DNA from 2 places in the Glutamicibacter sp. BW77 genome. Region 1 is predicted to be linked to the other one. Evidence: riboswitches for the same ligand, from Rfam matches in the RefSeq annotation. Region 1 holds a riboswitch; the other holds the start of a gene.
What was found. Region 1 has a riboswitch for S-adenosylmethionine ahead of CIK74_RS10955 (methionine ABC transporter ATP-binding protein). Riboswitches for the same ligand answer to the same signal wherever they lie in the genome.

Region 1 (5,870 bases):
CTGAAAAATCTTAAAAGTTAAGGTCAGTTCGAACCGAGATAGTTCGAACTGACCTTTCAGTTCGGCTTGGTTGCCAGATACGCTACTTCGCCGATACCGGAGTCAGTACACCGTGCACTAAGGGATCTTCCGTGCTTTCCAGATACTCCTGCAACCGCGGGTCGGAGAAGACCTCAATCAGTTTTGCAGCGTCAGGGGTCTTGGAGAATTTGGTACCAAAAATTAGCTTTGAGGCGAAAGTCCTCGGTGGTTCAGGGAACAGGAGTCCTTTATCTCGACCCACTTTTCCGGCATCAAACTGTGAGACATAACCAATCGCGACATCCACGTCGTCAAGCATGCGTGGCATGGTCATCAGCTCCGCTTCCTTCAGCTTGAATTCATGCGGATTGTCTACCACGTCAGCCATTTTGGCAGTGCGTGGTTCGATGTCTGGGTTCAGGCCGAGCAGACCTTCGCGTTCGAGCAGCCAGAGCGCCTGGCCCTGGTTCGCGACGTCATTGGGAAGTAGCAGTGTCGCCCCCTTGGGCAGTTCCTCGACCGAGCCATACCGGCTGGAGTACAACCCGAAGCCCCACTGATAGAGCTCTACGGTTGCGGTGAGATCAACACCGGCGGCCTCTGCAGACTGTTTCATGTACCACTCGTGTTCAAAAATGGTCGCATCGAATTGCCCCTCGGCCACGGCGCGGTTGGCCTGGATCGAATCCTGCAACCCAACGGCTTCAATTTCAATTCCGTAGTCCGGTGCAATGTTCTCGGCGACGTATTTCAGTATCTGCTCTTCCCCGGCCATCGCTGGTTCGTAGTGGACCTTGAACTTTGTCTTGCTTGGCTGATTGGCTGCGAGTGCGGGCGTAGATCGTTGCTGTACTAAAAGTGCGCCAAGTACGAGTGCCACGATGGTCGCGCAAGCGGCGATGGTCCAGGGCAACTTGGCGGTGTTTTTGCGAAGGGTGAAGCCGTGAACGTGGCCATTGGGTGAAGTTGTCATGATCTTCTCGTTTGTTTGAGGGCGCTTAGGGGCGTGCCAGCGCACGGGCGATACGGTCGCCGAGGAATTGGACTATTTGCACGGTCACGATCAGTGCGAGGATGGTCGCAATCATGACGTTCATATCAAAACGCTGGTATCCGTAGGTCACCGCAAGATATCCGATACCACCGGCTCCGATAGTTCCGGCGATCGCCGAGTACTCGACCATGGAGATGGTGTTCAGTGTGATCGCTGAGGCAAGTGCTGGCAACGCCTCGCGTACTTGAGTGGAGCCAATGATTTGCAACGGGGATCCACCGGTCACCAAACCGACTGCAAGGTTTTCCTTGGGCAGGTCGTTCAACGCGTTTTGTACTAAACGGGCGAAGAATGGAATACCCGCAATAGTCATGGGTACAACGGCAGCCCAGATGCCGATGGTAGTTCCCGTGATCCATTTGGTGAAAGGAATAATGGCAGCCATCAAGACTAGGAAGGGCAGCGAGCGGCCCATATTCACGATCCAGCTCAATGTGGCATGGCTCTGCGTGTGCGGGAAGAGGCCTCGCCTGTCGGTGTTGAACAGAGCCAGTCCCATGATGCCGCCAAAAATGATCACTAAGACCATCACGATTCCTACCATGGCCCAGGTCTCTGCGTAGGCAGGGAGCATCAGGGAACCCAGCTCACTCCACGGGGTATCTGTACCCACAGTGACGCTTTCGGTTGGAAGACTCATACCGTCACCTCGATTCGTGTTTCACCATTGATCTTGTCTGTGCGCAACGCCTGCGAATGGGCGGTGGCGTGTAGTCCCCAACCGTCGAGTACCTCGATGGCTCGTGCTTCGCCGATACCAGATAGCCCTATTTCAACGCGGCCCAGCGTGCCTTCTTGGTGGGCTTCTACGGATCCGCCAAGCAGTGCCACCGTGGCACCATATTCGCTGCCTAATTTGGAAATCCATGAAGGATCAATCTGCGTCCCGCGGTAAGCGACGGTCAAGGCAAAGTCGTAACCGGCTGGCACCAGGTCTGGGTGCAAGGGCAAAAGCTTGGAACCAGTTACCGATTCCGGGTTTGCCACCAGTGCGCGCAGTTCGCCGTATTCGGCGATTCGGCCACCATCTAGCTGTGCCACGCGGTCGGCGATATGACGTACCACATCCATCTCGTGGGTAATCAAGATGATTGCCAGCCCGAGGTCGGTACGTAAGGAAGCGAGCAGTTCGAGGATCTGCGCAGTTGCTTCCGGGTCGAGGCCCGAGGTTGCCTCGTCGGAGAGCAGCAGTCGCGGGCGCAGGGCCAGAGCCCTAGCTATACCCACGCGTTGGCGCTGCCCACCGGAGAGTTCGCCCGGATAGGAATTGGCGCGGTCGGCCAACCCGACTCGTTCTAAAAGCTCGGCAACTCGATGTTCCATCTCATGATGGACTACTCCGAGGTTGCGCAGCGGCAACGCCACATTTTCGGCGACTGTCATGCGGCGCAGCAGAGCCGAATTCTGGAAGATCGTGCCAATGGCACGGCGTTCGGCACGCAAGGCCTTGCCTGAGAGGATCGAAAGGTCTTTGCCATCGACCAAGATCTGCCCACTGCTGGGCTTCTCCAAGAGGGAGATGCAGTGGGACAGCGTGGATTTCCCTGCGCCCGAGGGACCAACCACGGCGGTGATGCTGCCCGCTTGGACCTCCAGATCAATTCCTTTGAGGACCTGTACCCGACCCTGGGCCGTGTCGTAGTGCTTGTGTAGCTGACGGATCTCAATCATTTGAGGGCCCGAAGAAAGTTGTTTGCATTTGTTCTCCCTGGTGCTGGCGCCGCGCAGAGCCCGAGTCAAGTTTGAGCTGCAGACTCGCAATGTAGCGGCGTGAGGCAGCTACGGAATCTTGCAGAACAGTGTTGTATCTACGGACCGCTCCATCGGTCCTGGCGGTAGCACCGGCCCCTCTCGGGGTGGTTGCTGCGACGTCTACGAGCCAGGTCTCTCAGTCGCTCTGGATGGTTACCATTCGATGTCTGAATCGAACAGTTTCAGTCTGTCCGCGAGCAGCTTCCATGAACAACCATGACGTTATAAATGCGTCATGTAGTCACCATCGGTGCTCAGCTAGCAGTAAAACGGGCCATAAATGCGGTACTCACTCGTCATATTTCGCTGAGTGACGGCGCAAGGCGTACATCTTGACTTAAGAACTTAATTCAAACGCCATGATGATCCCCTTCAAGGGCGCAAGGCAAAAATCCTGAACAGCAAGGTAGAGAAAATTATGAGCCTTAAATCTGCTTGCGCGGCCAGACTACCTCGAAGCTTTCGCATACGATGCGTTCACCGGGGATGCTGGTGATTGCCGGTTCCCACTGCTTGGCAAAATCTGCTTGCTGCGTCCGCTTCCAGAACTTCTCGTGCTCCCGGCGCCAGCTAGCCAAGCTACGGTCGTCCTCGCCCTCGGCATAGGCGAATTCGGCATCCACCTGGTCGAATGATCTCAGCGTCACCTCGCTGGTCCGCAGGATAACTTGTGGCGTCCCGGTGCCGTCGCAAGCAATCCAGTGCGAGCCGACCTGCGGGAGGGGTTCGTTCTCGGCAAGGTACTCGTTTTCGAGGCTTGAGGTGGCATGTTTCTGCCCGTGGGTTACTTCTCGCAATAACGAGTCGGCCAGCGCAGGGCTGTCTCCGAAGTATTCCACCACGTAATCACCCGGGTCGCTGGCGCAGCTTTGCCGGTAGTCATCCCACATCTGTGCGGCTGAGGCGAGATCTAACGGTGGCATCTCGGCGGCGTGTTCGTTGCTCATGCTCTTAGCCTAAGCGCAGTCCGGCCACCGCAGTTGTTGACCTCGGCGATTGTTTGAATGTTCCCGTGTTGGCGTGAGCTTGGGTAGCCAGTCTCATGGCGATCGCGGGGTGATCCGTTGGCCTCTTCGGCCATGCAAACGCAACGCGCCCTCAGCTTGGAAAGCGCAAAGCCCTCGCCGGCTACAAAGGTTTCCGATAGTGGCAGTAACCGACGAATCAGATGAACTTGATGACTACGCATTCGCGCCGAGAGCGCCCGGCCGTGTTGGCGAAACCTAAGTTAAAGTATGTCCCGACCTGCGCGAAATTGCGGACAAGCTTGCACAGTGACGCGTGTCACGGAACTCGTCTCGGGGTTTCTCCCGTAAATTGGCGCATACTTCATCCCCACCTTTTCAGGAGATCAAAGAATGTCACGAGCATGTACGAGAGCTATTGCCAGCGTCGCGGCACTCGCACTGGGACTGGGTACTTTCACCGCCCTTCCGGCCAACGCCGATCCCAGGGCAACCGACAAAACTCCAACAGCCAAAGGCAGCGGCGGCGCTGTCTCATCCGTGGACCCGGAAGCGACCGCCGCCGGCATTGAAATCCTACGCAAAGGCGGCAACGCAGTTGATGCGGCTGTCGCAACCGCGGCAGCGCTGGGCGTGACCGAACCTTATAGCGCGGGTATCGGTGGCGGCGGCTATTTCATGTACTACGACTCAAAAACCGGAAAGATCAGCACCATTGACGGCCGCGAGACAGCACCGGCAGCAATACCCCAAGATGCCTTTGTCGACCCGGAAACCGGCAAACCCTACAATTTCACGCCCGAACTGGTGACTAGCGGCGTGGCGGTAGGAGTACCGGGAACTCTAGCCACCTGGCAGCGTGCATTGGATAATTGGGGTTCCCAAAGCTTGAAGAAAGTTTTGCGCCCGGCCACCCAGGTGGCCTCACGCGGTTTTGTCGTCGATGAAACCTTCCGTGAACAGACCCTTGATAACAAGGAACGCTTCGCTGCCTTCAGCTCGACGAGCGAACTTTTCCTGCCCAACGGTGATGCACCCCAGGTTGGCAGCATCTTCAAGAACCCGGATCTTGCCCAAACCTACCGGTTACTTGCCAAGCAGGGCCCCTCAGCGTTCTACCAGGGCGAGATGGCCGAGGAAATATCCCAGACGGTGCAAGCTCCACCCAAGGTTGAAGACACCGAGCTCCCGGTTCCAGCCGGGTATGTGAGCACCGCCGACCTGGCAGACTACGAGGTTGCGGAGCAGCAGCCAACCAAGGTGACCTACCGTGGACTGGATGTCTTTGGCATGGCACCATCGTCCAGCGGAGGAACCACCATCGGAGAATCGCTGAACATTCTTGGCGAATTCGACCTCACAGGCATGGAGCGGCCCTCCGCGCTTCACCACTACTTTGAAGCGACGGCCTTGGCTTATGCCGATCGTGGCAAGTTTGTGGGCGACCCGGCATTTGTGGATGTTCCCACCGCAACCCTGACCGACAAGCTGTTCGGCGTCGACCGGGCGTGCGCGATAAACCCCGAACGGGCCGCGGTGAAGCCGGTAGCGCCGGGCGACATTGAGGGCTACGACGGAACGTGCCCGGCGGCAACCAGCGAACCGGTGATTGAGCAGGATACCGAGAATATTTCCACCACCCATCTTTCGGTGGTGGACCGCTGGGGCAACGTGGTTTCCTACACACTAACCATTGAGCAGACCGGCGGTTCGGGAATGGTGGTGCCGGAGCGCGGCTTCCTGCTGAATAACGAGCTGACCGACTTCTCCACGGCGTATGACCCGCAAGACCCAAACCGTATCGAACCTGGCAAGCGTCCGCGCTCGTCGATGGCGCCAACGATTGTGCTGCGCGACGGCGAACCGATGCTCGCCATCGGCTCCCCTGGCGGCTCCACCATCATCACAACGGTGCTGCAGACCTTGGTGAACCGCATCGATTTGGGCATGGACCTCAGCCAGGCAATCGCGGCGCCTCGCGCCTCGCAGCGCAATACCGCGGCAGTGACGGCAGAACCCGAATTCATCGAGGCCTACGGCTCAGCGCTTGAGGCTTTCGGCCACAAGCTTACCGCCGC
Region 2 (8,061 bases), on a different contig from region 1:
ACGGGGAATGACGGCGGCATTGATGGGGCCGATGTTCCCATTTTCTTCGATCCGTACTTCTTTCATGAACGCTTCCTCCCGGCACACCCAATCAAGAGTTGCCTAATATGAAACATGAGTTTCCTCCCATGCTATTTATTGGCACGCCTACCGTCAAGGTGTATTCGTCCATAATGAGGCACGTTTGTGAAGAATGAGAGCCCCACCCTCCCGTTCTAACGGAAAGTGAGACTCTCAAACACTCAACTAGGTAAATTTTTAGCCACGTTCATAATTTCCTGCTTTGGAAAATTCTGCTCGTCACGCAGTCGACGCCACGACCACACCTTTCGGGAAAACGAGGTGGATCACCCTGCGAAAAGACTGAGATTCCATCTTGGATAACACATCTGAACTACTGGCCGTTTTGCCCAGCTGTAAGCTATTTAGCGGTCATGTCGTGCTAAATCCGCGGCACCGATCAACCCTGCATCCGCGCCGAGTTGCGCACGGACAATGCGGGCGTAGGGGCGGTATCCACGTCCCGGAAGGAGTTTGCGGTACGTCGCCTCGGCCGTTGCAATCAGGGAAGTAGAAGCGGATCCCAGTCCCCCTCCAATCACCACGACACCAGGATCCAGAACTGCTGCAAGGTTTGAGATTCCCAATCCCAACCAATGTCCCATCTCTTCAATGAGTTCCATACAGGCGAGGTCGCCATTAGCGGCCAAAGATGTCACCATCGCGCCCGTGACCAGCGCTGGGTCCGCGGAGCAGGCCTCACGAAGATTATGCGCTCGGGGAGAATTGAGCCGGACAAGCTCTGCGGCTTCGCGTCCCAGCGCGTTACCTGAGGCATATTGCTCCCAACACCCACGGTTGCCACAGGGGCAACGATGCCCCTCGACTACTAAGGTTTGATGACCGAACTCGCCGGCAACACCAAAGCTGCCCCGTAAAATTCGATTATCAAAAATAATTGCGCCGCCAATGCCGGTGCCGAGCGTTAGGCAAACGCTGAGCTCTTCGCCGCGCGCGGCACCAAAACGGTGTTCCGCCCATCCAGCGGCATCCGCGTCATTGTTTAAGGTGATCTTGCGGTTCATTTTTGCTTCGAGACGTTCTAGCACCGGCTCATCGCGCCAGGCAAGATGAGGCGAGAAAAGAACGTGAGAGCCACTGCGATTGATCCACCCGGCGGCTCCGATACCTACTGGTAGCTGCTGGTTACCATCGCTCAGCTCGTTAACTACGGCGGCGATAGCATCTTCGGTCAAGGCTGCATTCTGCCCCGGAGTGGGACGGAAACTTCGGCGCAGGATCTGGCCATTACCATCTACTATGCCCCCGGCAATTTTAGTTCCCCCGATGTCGATTCCGATCGCGAGGTTCTCGGCGGACATCGCATCCTCCCTATGAGTGAGCACTGCCTAGCGTTTAAGCTTTGAAGGACTTCTTACTGCTATCAACTATGGCCCGGTCCACTTCATGGAACCCCAGGGTGAAACCCACCGAGAGAACTAACGACTTGATGGCAATTTCGTCGAGTTCGTCCGCCACGTATATGAGCTGTACCGGGCCAGCAAGCACCAGCAACAACACGGCCCAAAGCCCATAAACCCATGAAGTTTTAGCCTGAGCCATCTGTGGGTAGCGTGAGCGCCGATAAATAGTGCGAAGTCCCAACACTAAGATTACGCCGGCAAGAATCGCGGCACCTAGAATGAAAAAATTACGTTGGGTGCGAATCAACGTCATGGTCACACCAATGAGGACACCGAGAATTGCAGACATCCACCAATTGGCAGAGCGTAGTTCCGACTGTTCAGCCCGTGGCTCACTTTCCGTCACGGAGCTCCCTTCGGTTATTTAGCGGCGTCGATTAACGTTGTTGACACTATTTCAAGGATACGCTTTGAAATTTATCTAGCTAAAACGGTCAGCCGCTCGTGGCTAAAATTTTCCCGAACGAACCGCTCACTGTCATTCAGAGTAAGAGAGTCCACGTGACTACGGCTGTCTGATCAGTCGTATTTTCCCAGCTGTGTGGCTCGCGGCCCGGAAAAGTCACGGTATCTCCTGCGTGCAATTCGATACGGTCCTCGGGCAACACCAAAGTGAATCCGCCAGAAATCACATGAAGCACTTCCACCTTGCAGTCCACCGAATATAGTTCGGCTTCACCCGAACCCTGTGGCGCAACCTCGGCCCTAATCATTTGCACACGTGTTTCGGTGCGTGGGGTGACAAGTTGTTCGGTGATTCCCTCACCACCTAGGGCAATGCGTGGTGCTTCTTGAAGCCTGACTAGTTTTGTTTCGGGCACAGAAAAAAGTTGGCCAATTTCTATTCCCAACACATCGCAGAGCTTGAGCAATGTCGACACGGATGGGCTTGTCAGGTCCCGTTCGACCCGAGACAAGAAACCTTTAGTCAGCCCAGACATTTCGGCGACTTGGTCGATTGTTAGCCGGCGCGTTTGTCGTACGCCTCGCAAACGGGCGCCAATATTGATCGCTGCGCCGGTGGGTTCTACGGGCAGTGTTTTCATGAGCTCCCACCATTTTTGTTGCCAAGACGCCACGGGTTGGTGGTCCTCGGTCACAGATGTGGCCAAACCATTCTGATCCGACCCTTACATTGGGCAAGTTTACCAATATGCAACCGGGCCCCGACTTAAGCAGTCGCTGTTCAGATAACCTCACGATCTTAATGTCGTTTCAGCCCTGTCCATTGGACGCGACTGAAATTAGACTCGGCGCATGGACACCATCAATGATCCGTCCGCCCAAAGGCTTCGCGCCTATTTAAATGAGGCACGTAGCACCGTGCTTTGGAAGTGCGAGGCGCTGAGCGAAGAATTGGCCCGCCGTCCGATGACGCCTACCGGCACCCATATGCTTGGCATCGTGCACCACCTAGCTGTGACCGAATATGGTTACTTTGGTGAATGCTTGGGGCTACTCCCTAACGATGATCATGTACTCGAATTGCTGCAAAGTGAGGATTCACAAATCGATTTTTTGCCTCCGGCAGATTATTCGGTTCAAGACGTGCTAGAGCTGTACCGAAAATCCGTCGCCTTCGCCGAAGCGGCGTTGGATAATTTAGAGTTAGCTTCTCCGGCCGTCATCCCTTGGTGGTCCATTCATCGCCACAGCACCGTAGAACATCTCATCGTGCATATGATCGCGGAGACCTCCAGGCACGCCGGACAGCTTGATATAGTTCGTGAGCTGCTCGACGGTCAGGTCGGCCTTCGTGAACAGGCTCTAAATCTCCCAAGTTACAGTTCCGCTCAATGGCAAGAGCAATATTCGCATTTGCAACAGCTTTCGCAAGAGGTAGTCCAGCGTAAGTAGAGCGCTGAGCGGTTCGTCCTCGGCGAGCGCAGGGCCGGTAAACCTAGTATTACGTAGCACTACGTGGGCGCAGCTGGCGTCGGTGTAGCATCGTAATGTTGCTTCACGAGATGCGGCGCCAAGCTCCGACTGGCCGCGCACCAACCCCAGGTTCATGGGTGGTTCGGATGAAGAAGCGGTCCGTGCGCCGACCGGCTGCGGGCAAGAGCTCTCTTGAGGGTACGTGTTGCCATGAGTATCAATGTTCTTCCGATTATCGATCTGCAAACCGGTCAAGTGCAGTTTCCACTGCATGGTCTCTGGGTTAGTTATTTTGTCACCAATCCTCGACGGCTGGCCGAATCCCTGACTCGTACCGTACGAACCCCCAGTTTTGATGTGTCCCGAGAAGAACTCTCTGTTTTTATCGCCGTCACCGGGCATAATCACGGTATCCCCCACGTATTTAGCCTTGCCAAATTCCCAGCTTTCACTTCGCTCACTAAACTGAACAGTTGAACCTACCTCGGATCATTAGCCTGCCCGCTAGATCCACTCTGTCTCAGGAGACTCATCCCCGTGATGACCCAAAGCTCAACACCCCAGCCCACCAAGGTACAAATACGTCGTTGGCGTAAATATATGGCCGACGAAGTCGCCGAAGGTGCGATTTACCGTGAACTAGCGGTAAAACGCACCGGGCAAGAACACCAGATTCTGCGCGGACTGGCGGAAGCCGAAGAACGCCATGAAAACTACTGGCGTGCAAAACTAGGCGAACACGCCCGCCCGGTCCGCCCCTCGTTGCGACGGACTATGTTGCGTTTCATGGCCCGCCATTTTGGTTCCGTCTTTGTCCTGGCGCTAGCCCAGCGCGCCGAAGGAAATTCTCCTTACGCCACCGATCAAGATGCGGCCCCGCAAATGGCTGCAGATGAACAGGTCCATGAGGAGGTTGTTCGGGCCTTGGCAACCGCGGGTCGCACCCGACTATCTGGCAACTTCCGCGCAGCAGTTTTCGGAGCCAACGATGGTCTCGTTTCAAATTTGGCGTTGGTTATGGGTATTGGCGCTACCGGGGTGGCGTCTTCGTTTGTGCTCTTCTCCGGTATTGCCGGTTTGCTGGCAGGTGCGCTGTCCATGGCAGCCGGCGAGTTCGTCTCGGTGCGTTCCCAGCGCGAGCTGCTCTCCGCATCACGTCCCACTCAGGTCACACTCTCTGCGGCTCAGAATCTAGATTTGGACGCGAACGAATTGGTCTTGATTTATAAGGCCCGAGGAATGAATGATGAGGATGCAGAGCACCGTGCCGCCGAACGCATGGGTCTGTTCACCTGTGACTGCAACCCCTCGTTCTCGCTCCACCCGGAAGTGCGCTCGGCTGAACTTGAACGCGAACATGAGGAACTTGGTTCGGCTCCGGGAGCGGCCATGTCTTCCTTTATGTTCTTTGCCTCTGGCGCAGTCATCCCAATTCTTCCCTATATCTTTGGACTCTCCGGTCTTCCTGCGGTGATTGTTGCCGTGGTCTTGGTCGGCATTGCGTTGCTTCTCACCGGAGGTATCGTTGGTTTGCTCTCCGGGGCTTCCCCAGTAAAACGTGGCATGCGCCAGCTCGCCATTGGTTTGGGTGCTGCTGCGGTTACGTACTGTCTGGGTCTGCTCTTTGGAACCTCGGTAGCGTAGCGCTCACTGCCTATCTGGCCGCCGCCCAAGGTGGCTGCGGCCAGAAGCTTTTTTAGAACCGTGTGCGGCGACGCAACGGGGTCATGGTTTCAATGAATGCGACCGCTTCGTCCACGGTGTCTACCAACGCAATTCGGTCTTCCATGGCCCGGCCAACTGCCAGCGCTTGGAGCAGTGGCCAGACCGGTAGTTCTTCGCGCCAATGTTTTTCTCCGACCAAAACGATAGGGGTGACGCGCGCACCGGTCGCATAATAGTTCTCGCAGGCATCTTGGAATATTTCTTGGACGGTCCCGGCAGCGCCTGGCAACACTATGATTCCGCCGTTTGATTGTTCGAGCAAGATCGCTTCGCGAATGGAATTCGTGAAGAACTTGGCAATATGTGTGGCAAAGAGGTTTGGTGGCTCATGTCCATAGAACCAGGTGGGCACGCCCAACGAATGATTCTTGCTAGGAAATTGCTCACGCACTCGTACCGCCGCGCGCGCCCACATAGTGCGATGGCGGATAGCGTCGGGTGCCTGCGCCAAAATATCCAAGGCGGCAACGATGTCTTGGGGCTCATAATCGGCAAGCCAAGCACCTGCATTAGCTGCTTCCATCGCACCGGGGCCCCCACCGGTCACAATCGAGTAACCCTTACGCGTGAGAGTGGTCCCAAGCTGAACGGCATCGGCAAATTCTTGGGTTCCTCGTTGTACCGCATGCCCACCCATGACACCAATCATCGGGGTGTTGGCGAAAACTCCGTCGTACACCGCATTTATCATTGCCTGCCCAATATGGTGGTCATGCAATGTGGTAGCCATAGCGGTGTCGTCGGTAGCAAATTTCAGCGGTGGTTTAGATTGTGAATAGGTGTATATCTGCGCGTCAGGTACCTGCGCATAGGGCACTTCTTTGATCCCTGAATACAGTTCATACGGGGTATATAAATCGCGTTCGGAAATATCAAAAGGCAGTTGCACTCCACTACTCATGCAAAGCCCACCGGTAGCTTCAACCAGAGCACGCCCCTGGGAGGAGAACACACAATCGATAAAAAGACAGTCGGCTAGATCGAGGGTACCCAGGAGCGAATCTCTTGTCTGCAAATCAACCCGGTGTACACGCCAGTTCCTGGCACGTGCCATCTGGGTCTCGAGAGCTTCGGCGGCTAGCCTGTCGAATTCCACCAGAGTGGTGATATTTACTGTACGGGCGGGGATATAAGGCCACACTTGAGACATGTAACTAAGCTACCGCGAATACGGGTGATTGTTCACAGTTAGGGTTCTCAACTTCCACCAGCGCGCTGAACGTGAAACGATGAGAGGATGACTGATTCTGTGCCACCACTCATCGACGCAAGGCACCTACTGGCGTACTTGGGCGACGTTCCATTCTTCTTCGGGCAACAGCTCGCTAAAAAAGACGAATCGGTAGTTGACGTCGCTTTTGATGAAAGTAGCAGCGTCATCTCCGGCACTATCTTGGAAGATGACCAGCAGTTTGTCTCCACTATCACCGTAGTTCGAAGCGCAACTGGCTGGACCGTGGAAAGTACCGACTGCAGTTGTAACAAAGGATCGGTCTGCCCTCATGTCGCGGCTCTTGCGCTGACTGCGAATAAGATTGCGAACCAACCACGTCCTTCAATGGCCGAGACGAAAAGAACCGCTTCCGCTTGGTCGACTCAGGTCAATACTTGGTTTGAGGAACCGGAGCCAGGACCTTCCGAGGGACTTTTAGGTTCCCCCAATGATCCTGTAGTGGCTATGGCCCTGCAGTTCATGGTTTTTGACTCTAAAAATACTTCTCAGCAGCAACAGTGGATGCCCTCCGGTTCGGTGCCACACCCCACTCGGAACAAGCGATTCCGCTTAGGCGTTCGCCCCATGGTGCGTAATTCCGAGGGTCGCTGGGTTCGTGGCCAGCTACGGTGGACCACCATCGCCTTTAAGACTTACGGCTGGAACTTGCTTCGCGGCCAGCACCATTGGTTTACTCGCTTTGCAGCCCTGGCCCGGGGCAATACACAGCTGCAGTTCAAGGTCGATGAAGATTGGCTGTTTTTAGACGAGTACGCTTCCAACTTGTTATGGCCAATGCTCAACGAGGCGCAAGAGCTTGGAATCGAGCTCATTACCACCCGCCACGAGACCACTGTAAATGTTGATCGTCAGTCTCGGTTTGAACTGCTGGCAAGCCTGACAGAAGACCGGTCTCTCAACGTTGCTGGCCAGCTACACATTGCTGGACAAAGCTTAAGCCTTAACGCAGAATCCCCTGCGGGAACCATCGCTGATCATGGTTTTTACGTCGAACTTGAAGCTCCAGACCAAATATGGTTGGCACCTAGCGACGAAATAATCCCTGCCCAGCACCGCCGTTGGTTCCAGAATCGTGAACCTCTGCAGATCCCCTCGGACCAAATGCAGGACTTCTTTAACGAGTCGTACGCTCGACTCGCGCGCCGCTTTAGCCTGCGCAGCATTAGTGAAGGGCTGGTGCTTCCCGCGCTGGCGCCACCTGAGGTTCATGCCACCGTGAATTTCAGTCGCGAAGAACAAGCCGACGGCACAGTCAAAGATTCGGCCGCCATTTACTTCCAGGTCCGATACCCGGGGGTCCCATACGACCACGAAGTATATGATGCGCAGGCCGAGCAAGCGTTATACCGGACCGTTAACGACGTTTTTGAGAAGCACACGGACACTAGCAACCACGATCTGTCGTCAAGGTTCTTCGCCGGAGAACATATGATCACGTTCGTTTCGGATCTGCTTCCTGCGCTGCGGGGCCTGTCCATTATGAAAATTACTGAGGAAGGAATCCGCCCGGTATACCGTCAGCTGCGTGAACTTCCACAGCTGAAAATCAATGCCGTGAGCCACGAACGTAATGACTGGCTGGACTTGGGCTTGCTCATCACCGTTGGTGACCACGAGGTTCCTTTCTCTACCATCATGGAGGCGCTGACCAGCGGTTCCATGAAGGTTAAGCTTCCCGACAACACCTGGTTCTCATTGGACCATCCCCTGTTTGCCAAGCTGAAGTCGCTTGTCGACGAA

Region 2: another riboswitch for S-adenosylmethionine. It lies ahead of CIK74_RS00425 (hypothetical protein); the one in region 1 lies ahead of CIK74_RS10955 (methionine ABC transporter ATP-binding protein).

Annotation. Positions count from the first base shown of each region.
Region 1 is NZ_NRGT01000065.1:30,526-36,395, forward strand. It holds gene CIK74_RS10945 (MetQ/NlpA family ABC transporter substrate-binding protein) at 83-994, opposite strand; gene CIK74_RS10950 (methionine ABC transporter permease) at 1,020-1,715, opposite strand; gene CIK74_RS10955 (methionine ABC transporter ATP-binding protein) at 1,712-2,746, opposite strand; SAM riboswitch class I at 2,893-2,983, opposite strand; gene CIK74_RS10960 (ASCH domain-containing protein) at 3,253-3,774, opposite strand; gene ggt (gamma-glutamyltransferase) at 4,186-5,870, shown strand, end outside.
Region 2 is NZ_NRGT01000006.1:51,091-59,151, forward strand. It holds gene speB (agmatinase) at 1-66, opposite strand, end outside; gene CIK74_RS00405 (ROK family protein) at 426-1,382, opposite strand; gene CIK74_RS00410 (hypothetical protein) at 1,417-1,830, opposite strand; gene CIK74_RS00415 (helix-turn-helix domain-containing protein) at 1,967-2,530, opposite strand; gene CIK74_RS00420 (DinB family protein) at 2,742-3,341, shown strand; SAM riboswitch class IV at 3,443-3,555, shown strand; gene CIK74_RS00425 (hypothetical protein) at 3,573-3,839, shown strand; gene CIK74_RS00430 (VIT1/CCC1 transporter family protein) at 3,903-5,006, shown strand; gene CIK74_RS00435 (LOG family protein) at 5,059-6,237, opposite strand; gene CIK74_RS00440 (DEAD/DEAH box helicase) at 6,325-8,061, shown strand, end outside.